Regions from separate parts of the Nocardia sp. NPDC058480 genome, predicted to be linked through region 2. Evidence: riboswitches for the same ligand, from Rfam matches in the RefSeq annotation. Region 2 holds a riboswitch; each other region holds the start of a gene.

Region 1 (3,577 bases), on a different contig from region 2:
TGTTCGAGGATCTTCAGAGTCCGCTGCCGCGTCGTCCGTGAGTCCGCTCAAAACAGCAGGCCTAGAACCCATTCGAAGAATTTGGCGATCAGACGGAGGAGTGGGCAGCCAAGGGTCATCCCGCCGGAGGTGGCTCGTTTTCGACAGGCTGACCTTTGGCACAGCCTGCGGCTAGCTCAGCGCGTGATCGAGGTCGCCGAGGAGATCTTGGAGGTCTTCCAGGCCGACCGAGATGCGTACTACCCCGTCGGACAAGCCGATTGAGGCTCGACCCTCAGGGCCCATGGCTCGGTGGGTGGTGGTGGCGGGGTGGGTGATCATCGTTTTGGCATCGCCGAGGTTGTTGGAGATGTCGATGATGCGGAGGCGGTTGAGGACCTCGAAGGCTTGTTTCTTGCCGTCTTCGCCGTTGAGGGCGAAGGTGACGACAGTGCCGCCGCCGGACATCTGTTCCTTGGCCAGTGCGTGTTGTGGATGTGATTCCAGGAAGGGGTATTTCACCCAGTCGACCGAACTCTTGGTCTCCAGGAATTCGGCCACTCGCAGGGCCGACTCGGTGGCGTGGCGCACGCGCAACGGCATGGTTTCCAGACCCTTGAGCAAGGTCCATGCGTTGAAGGGGCTCAGGGCTGGGCCGGTGTGGCGCATCAGGGTTTTGACGGGGCCGTCAATGTAATCCTGGGCGCCGAGGATGGCGCCGCCGAGAACGCGGCCCTGGCCGTCGATGTGTTTGGTGCCGGAGTAGACGACCACGTCGGCGCCGAGTTCGAAGCCGCGCTGGAGCAAAGGAGTGGCGAAGACGTTGTCCAGCACCACCTTCGCGCCCGCGGCGTGGGCGAGCTCGGTGACCTTGCGGACATCGACGAGGGTCTGCATCGGGTTGGCGGGGGTCTCGAAGAAGACGGCCTGGGTGGGAACGGAGAGGGCCTGCTCCCACTGTTCGAGGTCGTCACCGTCGACGAAAACGGTTTCGATGCCCCAGCGCGGGAGGATCTCGTTGCAGACCACGAAACAGGAACCGAACAGGCTGCGGGCGGCGACGAGTCGGTCGCCTGCCTTCAGCAAGGCACCGAGCGCGGTGAACACCGCCGACATGCCGGACGCGGTCGCGAAGGCCGCCTCGGCGCCGTCGAGCAGCCGGATGCGCTCCTCGAACATCGCCACGGTCGGGTTGCCGAAGCGGGAGTAGACGAAGTGCTCGACGTCGCCGGTGAACGCGGCTTCGGCGGCTTCGGCGCTCTCGTAGACGAAACCCGAGGTCAGGTACAGCGCCTCGGACGTCTCGTCGAAGCCGGAACGGCGCAGACCGCCACGCACGCCGAGCGTGGCGGGACCGACGCCCTCGGGCAGTGGCTTGTCGAAAGAACCACCGGTGATCATGCTTTTCTCCTTATGCCTGACGCCACGGCAGGCCGACCGCGCGCCAACCGGTGCTGCCGCGCTGACCGAACGCGTCGGGACCACCTTCGAAACCGTCGAGCACGTTGTAGGACGGTGCCACGCCCGCCGCCGTCGCCAGGTTCGCCGCGTGCGCGGAACGCTGACCCGAGCGACACAGGAACACCACCGGTGCGTCATCGGGGCGACCGGCGAGCGCCTGCTCGAGCTGCACGCCGAACGCCGGGTTGCGCGTGCCGGTGCCGTCGACCCACTCGATGAAGTGGGCCGGGCGTTCGATCGAGCTGGTGTCGGGAATGCCGATGTGTGCCCACTCGCCTTCGGTGCGCACGTCGACCAGCACGGCGCCGGGGTGCTCGGTGAGCAGCTCCCACGCCTTCTCAGGGGTGATGTCGCCGGCGTAAGTCATGTCGATCCTCCTGCGTGAATCCGCTCTTGCCGTGCCGGAAATCCCCGAACACACGGCCAGGTCGTCACCCGGAGCACCCCACCGCGGAGGAGGGTTGCCGACCAGCGAGCCGGGGCTTGACGCTGGCACTCATGACCTTGCGATCTGAGATTGCCTCGGCACCGGTCATCGTGTCAAACGATTCAGAAGCTGCACACCAGCCACGCGCTGTCGACGCGGGCGAGTTTCCATGTGTTGGTCGACGGATTGCCGTTGACCACGAGGGCGGCGTCGATTTTGGCGCGATCGCCGTTGACGGTCGCGTTCTGGAAGCCCTTACCGTCGATCGTGACAGTGGATTTCGGGCCACCGAGCTGTTCGGTGAGGCCGGATTTCTCCTCGTCGAAGCCGGGGCAGGCCACACCGGTCGGCGGACGGAGGTCGCTGCGCGAGCGTGCGTCGATATAGTTGGTGACGGCGGCCGCGAGACGGTCGGCCTCTGTGACATTTTTCTCAGCGGGTGAGAGCAGTCCGCCCGCCACGATGCCGATGAGCACGATGATCGCGATCACCGCGGCCGCGACGAACGGGACGATGGAACGCTTGTCGGTCTGATCCACCACTACGGGCTGGTCATCCGAGCCTGTTTGCTCCTCGTTCATGCTCTAATCCTGACAGACCCGCGCGGGCAGCCACACCGCGCGCCGGGTGCCCGCGTCGCCGCAGCTAGAATCGCCTTGATTGCGTCGGCTGCCGCGTGGGATGGCAGCTGCCAGTAAGCCGGTATACCGACTTAGCCTAAGCTAAGTTGACGCCGTCAAATCAGTTCTCGACCAAAGGGTGCGCGTAGATATGACCGAACAGAGTGCAGCGACTCGCCCACTTCGCATTGCGATCGTGGGTGCGGGACCGGCCGGTATCTACGCCGCCGACGCCTTGATGAAGTCCGATGCCGACGTGAGCATCGACCTCTACGAGCGCATGCCCGCGCCCTTCGGCCTGATCCGCTACGGCGTCGCCCCCGACCACCCGCGGATCAAGGGCATCATCACCGCCCTGCACAAGGTCCTCGACAAAGACCAGGTCCGACTGCTCGGCAACATCGACTACGGCACCGACATCACCCTCGACGACCTGCGCCAGTTCTACGACGCGGTCATCTTCTCCACCGGCGCCAACGCCGACCGTGCCCTGGCCATCCCGGGTATCGACCTCGACGGTTCCTACGGTGCCGCCGACTTCGTGTCCTGGTACGACGGCCACCCCGACGTCCCGCGCGCTTGGCCCCTCGAGGCCGAGAAGGTCGCCGTCCTCGGTGTCGGCAACGTCGCCCTCGACGTCGCCCGCGTGCTCGCCAAGACCGGTGACGAACTGCTCCCGACCGAGATCCCGCCGAACGTCTACGAAGGCCTCAAGGGCAACAAGGCCCTCGAGGTCCACGTCTTCGGTCGTCGCGGCCCCGCCCAGGCCAAGTTCACCCCCCTCGAACTGCGCGAACTCGATCACTCGCCGACGATCGAGGTCATCGTCAACCCCGAAGATATCGACTACGACGAAGGCTCCGAAGCCGCCCGCCGCAACTCCAAGCAGGTCGACATGGTCGCCAACACCCTGGAGCAGTGGGCCATCCGCGACCACGGTGACCGCCCGCACAAGCTGTTCCTGCACTTCTTCGAGTCCCCTTCGGAGGTACTCGGCGAAGACGGCAAGGTCACCGGCCTGCGCACCGAGCGCACCCAGCTCGACGGCACCGGCAACGTCAAGGGCACCGGCAACTACACCGACTGGGAC
Region 2 (3,577 bases):
CCCCACCGCCTTTCGGGACCGCTTCAAACGGATCACCGGCACCACCCCCAACGCCTACCGAGCCGCCTTCCAGACCAGTCGATCGACCGCTGGGCACTGACTCGACGTGGTGCGTCCTGAAACGGCTACCGCTGAGCCCAACGCTGACCGGCCAGTTTCAGGCGACCTCGGTGATGCCGATGGTCGGGAAGAAGAAGCAGGAGCGGCCTGCGTTGTCGGTGGTGCCGAAGACGGCGGCCAAGACGGTGCCGCGGCCGGTGTCGACGGGGACGGCGCGGACACCGCCGACGGGGATGGCGGCGAAGAGGAAGTCGCGGATGGCGGTTTCGGCGAGCGGGCGCAGTTCGGCGGGGACCTCGGGCGGGACCATGGCGCGCACGATGTCGGCGATCGGGCCCATCGAAGCCATGCCGCCGCGGCCGGTGCTGATATTGAGCCAGGCCACCTGCATGCCGGAGGTTTTCGTGGCGGCGGTGTCGGGGGCGAGGCCGTAGGGCAGGAAGGTGAACAGGGTTTGGCCGGATTTCACGGCCGAGAGGTCGAGGCCGGGGATCGGGAGGGTGTTCGCCGGCCACGGGCCCGGCACCGCACCGGCGACGGCGGGGACCAGGCCGGTGCCGTCACCTGTGCAGTTCGCGGCGACCGTGGGGTAGAGGAAAGGCTGGATACCCATGGCTTTCAGCGTCTCGACCACGGTTTGATAGGCGCCGAGGAGATCTCCCGGACCCGCGGCGGGCGTGGCGTTCGGTGCGTCCCGGGTGACGACGGGTGTCACCGGCGCGGCCGGTTCGGCGGCGACCGGTGGGGCGGCCAGCAGTAGCGTGGCGGCGCAGGCCGTCAGCGCGGTCAGTGTGGTGGAACGACGCGGCATGATCACGACGTACTCCTCATCGACGCAGAGAAGGCCGACGCTACCGCGTGCGGTAGGTGAATCCGGACAGGTGAAGTAACCGGCCGTTCGGCGCGTCGCAATCTCGCAGCGAACCCACCGGTACCTGTCCGCGGCCCGGTATTCAGCCTTGCGACGAAGGCGCCGGCCCCAGGACCGCCAACCCAGAAAGTTGCCGGTCACCCGGCCTCCACAATCGCGTCCGACCAGTGCCCGCGCAGGCCGTTGACCACACCGAACCGGGGCAAGTATGCCGGTACCCCCTGCCGGTTCCAAGCTCTGCGCTCACGCTGATTTCTACCGTTGTGCGCAGTCACGCCTGTGCCACATGCTGATTCAGCTCGGGCCAGACAGCCGGGGCACAACCATCCAGAGCGACCGAGAGACCTGGCTCTACGACGTCGCAGCAACCCGCCCCGTTCAGGGGTGCGGGTGCTTCTGCCGGGATCGATGGAGGAGATCGTTGTGATGACTGTGGGATATCGCCGCCGACATATCGACCAGTGCCGGGTGACAGCGACGGCATGTCGAGCCTGAGCGCCGCCAGATCGCGAACCCGTAGCTGGCCGGGTGGAGGTCACCGCGCCTCGTTCCACTGTTTTCCGAAGGACTCCCATGACCGCGTCCGCCGTATCCGGCGCCGAGACCGCGCCCGCACCGCCGGGCGATGTTCCCCCCGCTGAGCCGATATCCGCCGCCGAGGCGACCGACCTTCCCCGGATCGCCGGATCGTGGCACCCGTGGCGGTGGGTCGTCGCGGCGGTCGCGCTGGTGGTGGTGGCCCAGTTCGCGCACGGTCTGATCACCAATCCGGGTTGGGACTGGGGCACTTTCGCCCAGTACTTCACCGCGAAGTCGGTGCTGGCCGCGCTCCGGGTGACCATCGAGCTGACCCTGTGGGGCACCGTTCTCGGTTTCGCCATCGGCACCCTGCTGGCGATCGGGCGGGTATCGAACAATCCTGTGCTGCGGGTGATCGCCTGGACCTACATCTGGGCGTTCCGTTCGATCCCGCTGATCGTGCAGCTGCTGTTCTGGTTCAACATCGCCTACCTGTATCCCCGCCTGTCCGTGGGCATTCCGTTCGGTCCGGCCTTCTTCGATTTCGAAGTCAACGGTGTCATCAGCGGTTTCACCGCGGCGGTGATCGGTCTGGCCCTGCATCAGGCGGCGTACTCGGCCGAGCTGATCCGGGCGGGCTTGCTCGCCGTCGACAGCGGCCAGCTGGAAGCGGCTGCCGCGCTGGGCATTCCGCGCTGGCGGCAGTTTCGCACGATCGTGTTGCCGCAGGCCATGCGCTCAATTCTGCCGAACGCGGCCAATGAGGTGATCAGCCTGTTCAAGGGCACCTCGATCGTGTCGGTGATGGCGATCGCCGAGCTGTTCTACCAGGTACAGGTGATCTTCGGCCGCAACGGCCGGGTGGTGCCGCTGCTCATGGTGGCCACGGCCTGGTACATCGTGCTCACCACCGCGCTGACGATCGTCCAGTTCTACATCGAACGGCATTACGCCAAGGGCGCGCAGCGTGAGTTGCCGCCGACACCGTGGCAGCGGGTCCGCACCAAGGTCACCGAGATCGCCGCCGTACCCCGAGGAGCCACCAGATGAGCGCAGCGGTGCAGGCACGAGGAATTCGCAAGTCCTACAGCGGTACCGAGGTGCTGCGTGGCGTCGACCTGGCGGTGCGCACGGGCGAAGTGGTCGCGCTGATCGGCCCGTCCGGGTCGGGTAAGTCGACGTTGCTGCGAGTGCTCAACCACCTCGAGGCGCAGGACGCGGGCACGGTGCACATCGGCGGTGAGCTGATCGGCTACCGGCAACGCGGCAACACCCTGCGCCCGCTGCCCGACCATGCGGTGCGCGCCCAGCGCAGCCACATCGGTTTCGTGTTCCAGCAGTTCAACCTGTTCCCGCATCTCACGGTGCTCGACAATGTCGTGCTCGCCCCGATCTCGGCACAGCGCCGCCCACGCGGCGAGGTGATCGCCGAGGCGAAACAGCTCCTCGACCGGGTCGGCCTCGCCGATTTCGCCGACGCCTACCCGCGCCGGCTCTCCGGCGGCCAGCAGCAGCGCGTCGCCATCGCCCGTGCTCTGGCCTTGCGGCCGCGCCTGATCCTGTTCGACGAGCCCACCTCCGCGCTCGACCCGGAACTGGTCGGCGAGGTTCTGGCGGTGATCCGCGATCTCGCGCACGGCGGCACCGCCTTGGTGATCGTCACCCACGAGATCGGGTTCGCCCGCGAGGTCGCCGACACGGTGGTGTTCCTCGACGAAGGACAGATCGTCGAGCAAGGCGACGCCGCCACCGTTCTCGACCGCCCCGAACATCCACGCACGCAGGCGTTCCTGTCGCGCGTGCGCTGAGTATCCCTTCCCACGAACAGGTTTCGACACCGATGAAACTCTCCACGCTGATCGGCATCATCTCGGCGGCCACGCTGCTGACCACCGGCTGCACCGCCGATCCGGAATCCGCCGAGACCGTCCAGGCGGGATCGGTCACCTTCGACCTCTCACCCACCCAGGAGAGCAGGGTGCGAGTGGCGAAGGTCGATGCGATCGCCGCCGAAGTGCCGCAGGCGATTCGCGATCGCGGCACCCTCCTGGTGACCGGATCTGGCAGTTCCGCGCCCCCGCTGCGGTTCTATGCCACCGATGACAAGACCCTCGTCGGATCCGAAAT
Region 3 (3,577 bases), on a different contig from region 2:
TACCCGATCAAACAGGGGGCCGCGCCTTCGGGGGAAGAGGCGGTGAGGGGGCGGGTTTCGGGGGTGGGGTTCCAGTGGCCGTCGGTGGCGGCGTAGGTCCAGGTGGGGCCGTTGGTGACCAAAGTGGAGACCGCTTCGATCAGGCGGTCTACGTCGGCGGCGGTGGTGCCGAGGCCGATGCTGGCTCGGAGCGCGGCGTCGAGGCCGAGGCTGGTGAGCAGCGGGTGGGCGCAGAAACGGCCGTCGCGGATGCCGATGGCGTGTTCGGCGGAGAGGTAGGCGGCGACCTTGCCGGGGGCGTAGTCGGCGATGGTGAAGGCGACGATGCCGACACAGTCGGGGCTGTCGGACCAGATATTGACCAGGTTCACGCCGGGGACCGCGGACAGGCCATCGCGGAGACGGTCGGCCAGGAAGCGTTCGTGGGCAACGAGTTCGGTGGGGTCGATCGCGGCGAGCGCGTCGCAGGCGGCGGCGATAGCGGCCGCGCCGAGCACGTTCGGCGAACCGGCCTCGTGCCGCTGCGGCGCGCAAGCCCATTCGACCTCTGACACACCGACATTGCGCACCGCACCGCCGCCTGCCAGGTACGGCTCGCCCTGGTCCAGCCAGTCCCGCCTGCCAACGAGCACGCCCGAACCGAACGGCGCGTACAGCTTGTGCCCGGAGAACGCGAGGTAGTCGATCCCGCTCTCGCGCAAGGAGATCCGCCGATGCGGCGCCAACTGCGCCGCATCGACGAGGATGCGGGCACCACACAGGTGGGCGATGGTCGCGAGCCGTTCCAGCGGCAGCACCTCACCGGTGACATTGGATGCCCCGGTCACCGCGAGCAACGCGGCAGGCTTGCTGCACAGCTCGGCGACGATCCGCTGAATCGTCTCCTCGACGGTGTCGGCGGCCCGCACGACCCGGCGACCGTGCGCGGTCCACGGCAGGAAGTTGGCGTGGTGCTCGATATCGAGGACCACGGTCTCCCCCGGCACGCACCCGGCCAGCAGGTTCAGCGAATCGGTGGTGTTGCGGGTGAACACGACGACCTGGTCGGCGTCGGCGTCGAGGAACCGGGCGACCGCGCCACGAGAAGCCTCGTAGCACTCGGTCGAGATCCGCGAGGCGTACCCCGCGCCCCGATGCACGCTGGCGTAGAACGGCAGCAACTGCGAAATCCGGTCGGTAACCTGCTTCAACGCCGGCGCACTCGCCGCGTAGTCGAAGTTCGCGTAGGAGCTGGTGCCGCCTTGAACGAGCGGAACCCGCAGGTCAGCACCGGAAACGGCGGCGATGGCACAGGTGGGGTCGATTACAGCGGTCATGACGAAATCCCGTCGGCTCAGGGACCCGCTCCAGAAGAGGTGAGGTCCGCGCTTGCCGCGTCCAATTCGGACGTCGGCCTGGTCGTCACCCGGAGCACCCCACCGCGGAGGAGGGTTGCCGACCAGCAAGCCGGGGCTGAACGCTGGTACTCGTGACCTGCAACGAGAGTGACAGACGGCAGCCGGACCTGTCAACCACCCACCACCGACTGCGCCCCGAGTCCGCGCCGACGCCGCACGACATCTCCCGGTTCAGCACGACGGCCGGGCCGTTTCGACCGCAGCGGGAAATCGGCTGTCCGCGTGCGATTTACCCTGACAAGATTGCCGCGAGTTGCCCGGTCACGCCCATTCCTCAACCATCTATGCACCCCATGATGGAGCATCCAAATGATTGGGCTCCTCCACTATTTGCTATAGTTCCCGCTCATGTCCACGAACACGAACTCCGTCCGCGGCCTGCCGCGCTATCCGGTGTACGCGCTCGGCCGGCTCACCAAGGCGCTACACGCCGAGATCGACGTCCCGTTGCGCGATCACTGGGTGCTCACCTTCATCTCCGAAAACGCCGACCTGACGCAGAAGAAAGTGGGCGACGCGCTCGGCATCGACCGCAGTGAAGTCGTCCGCCTGATCGACGCGCTGGAGCGCGCCGACCTGGTCGAACGCACCCGCGACGGCAAGGATCGCCGCAAATACCGGCTGCGGATCACCGAGGCAGGCCGCAAGCAGTGCAAGCGCACCGACAAGCTGATCGCCGAAGCCACCGCGCGCGTGCTCGGGCGCCTCGACGAAGACGAACAACGGACGCTGCACCGGCTGGCGGTCATCGCCCTCGGTGAATTGCCGGAATCGCCGTCGTGAACAGCGCCGACGGCACGCCCCGCGCTGCCGCTCGGCAACACCCGCACCGAGTACCGTTGGCATCTGGTGACCATCCTGTTTGCCCTCCGGTAACCCGCTCATGAAACAACAGACACCACCGATGGGGGTCAACCGATGAGAGGTGGACTGAGCACGATGCTCGAGCCACACACTGAGGTACCGGCGGTCCTTCGCGACCCACTGCTGCGCGCTGATCTCGCCGCGCCGCCGCGCACCCTGGTCGACATCCTGACCAGCACCGCCCTCGCGCATCCGGACGCACCGGCCATCGACGACGGCACCGTCGTGCTCGGCTACATGGAACTGATCGCCGCGATCGAGGCCAGGATGGCCGAGCTCGTCGAGGCGGGCGTGCGACCGGGCGACCGGGTCGGCGTACGGATGCCGTCGGGCTCCGCCGCGCTGTACGTGACGATTCTGGCCGTGCTCTACTGCGGCGCCGCCTATGTGCCCGTCGACGCCGACGACCCGGAGGAGCGAGCCAAGCTCGTCTTCGGCGAGGCGAGGGTGAGCGCGATCGCCACCGGCGACGGCATCGAGTCGGCCACCACGGCCGCGGGCGACCACGACTGGAACACCCTGCCCACCCCCGCCGACGACGCGTGGATCATCTTCACCTCCGGCTCCACCGGCACCCCCAAAGGTGTTGCGGTAACTCATCGCAACGCCGCCGCCTTCGTCGACGCCGAGGCCCGCCTGTTCCTGCGGAAGGCCCCGATCGGCCCCGGCGACCGCGTGCTGGCCGGGCTGTCGGTGGCCTTCGACGCCTCCTGCGAGGAAATGTGGCTGGCCTGGCGCAACGGCGCCTGCCTGGTCCCCGCCCCGCGCGACCTGGTGCGCACCGGCGCCGATCTCGGCCCATGGCTGATGCGCCGCGAGATCAGCATCGTCTCCACGGTGCCGACACTGGCCGCGACCTGGCCCGCCGAAGCGCTGGAATCGGTGCGGCTGTTGATCTTCGGCGGTGAGGCGGTGCCTCCGGAGCTGGCCGAACGGCTGGCGGGTGCCGACCGCGAAGTGTGGAACACCTACGGCCCCACCGAGGCAACTGTGGTCGCCTGCGCGGCGCTGCTCACCGGTGAGATGCCCGTTCGCATCGGCCTGCCCCTCGACGGCTGGGATCTGACCGTCGTCGACCCGCAGGGCAACCCGGTGGCCGAAGGCGAAACCGGTGAACTCGTGATCGGTGGCGTCGGCCTGGCCCGCTACCTCGATCCAGCCAAGGACGCCGAGAAGTACGCGCCGCTGCCCGCCCTCGGTTGGGACCGCGCTTATCGCAGTGGCGATCTGGTGCGCAACGACTACCAGGGCCTGATCTTCCTCGGCCGCGCCGACGACCAGATCAAGATCGGCGGCCGTCGCATCGAACTCGGCGA

What was found. Region 2 has a riboswitch for S-adenosylmethionine ahead of ACFWO8_RS29740 (amino acid ABC transporter permease). Riboswitches for the same ligand answer to the same signal wherever they lie in the genome.
Region 1: it holds a riboswitch for S-adenosylmethionine, as region 2 does, so the genes downstream of both, ACFWO8_RS05165 (rhodanese-like domain-containing protein) here and ACFWO8_RS29740 (amino acid ABC transporter permease) in region 2, are expected to answer to the same signal.
Region 3: it holds a riboswitch for S-adenosylmethionine, as region 2 does, so the genes downstream of both, ACFWO8_RS24045 (aminotransferase class V-fold PLP-dependent enzyme) here and ACFWO8_RS29740 (amino acid ABC transporter permease) in region 2, are expected to answer to the same signal.

The regions. Positions count from the first base shown of each region.
Region 1 covers NZ_JBHXMN010000001.1:1,104,880-1,108,456, forward strand. The annotation lists gene ACFWO8_RS05155 (Uma2 family endonuclease) at 1-41, shown strand, start outside; gene ACFWO8_RS05160 (O-succinylhomoserine sulfhydrylase) at 172-1,380, opposite strand; gene ACFWO8_RS05165 (rhodanese-like domain-containing protein) at 1,391-1,807, opposite strand; SAM riboswitch class IV at 1,825-1,944, opposite strand; gene ACFWO8_RS05170 (hypothetical protein) at 1,990-2,448, opposite strand; gene ACFWO8_RS05175 (FAD-dependent oxidoreductase) at 2,639-3,577, shown strand, end outside.
Region 2 covers NZ_JBHXMN010000019.1:94,973-98,549, forward strand. The annotation lists gene ACFWO8_RS29730 (GlxA family transcriptional regulator) at 1-100, shown strand, start outside; gene ACFWO8_RS29735 (hypothetical protein) at 158-871, opposite strand; SAM riboswitch class I at 1,252-1,346, shown strand; gene ACFWO8_RS29740 (amino acid ABC transporter permease) at 1,505-2,500, shown strand; gene ACFWO8_RS29745 (amino acid ABC transporter ATP-binding protein) at 2,497-3,258, shown strand; gene ACFWO8_RS29750 (ABC transporter substrate-binding protein) at 3,291-3,577, shown strand, end outside.
Region 3 covers NZ_JBHXMN010000011.1:135,039-138,615, reverse strand. The annotation lists gene ACFWO8_RS24045 (aminotransferase class V-fold PLP-dependent enzyme) at 1-1,316, opposite strand, end outside; SAM riboswitch class IV at 1,360-1,474, opposite strand; gene ACFWO8_RS24040 (MarR family winged helix-turn-helix transcriptional regulator) at 1,746-2,180, shown strand; gene ACFWO8_RS24035 (Pls/PosA family non-ribosomal peptide synthetase) at 2,337-3,577, shown strand, end outside.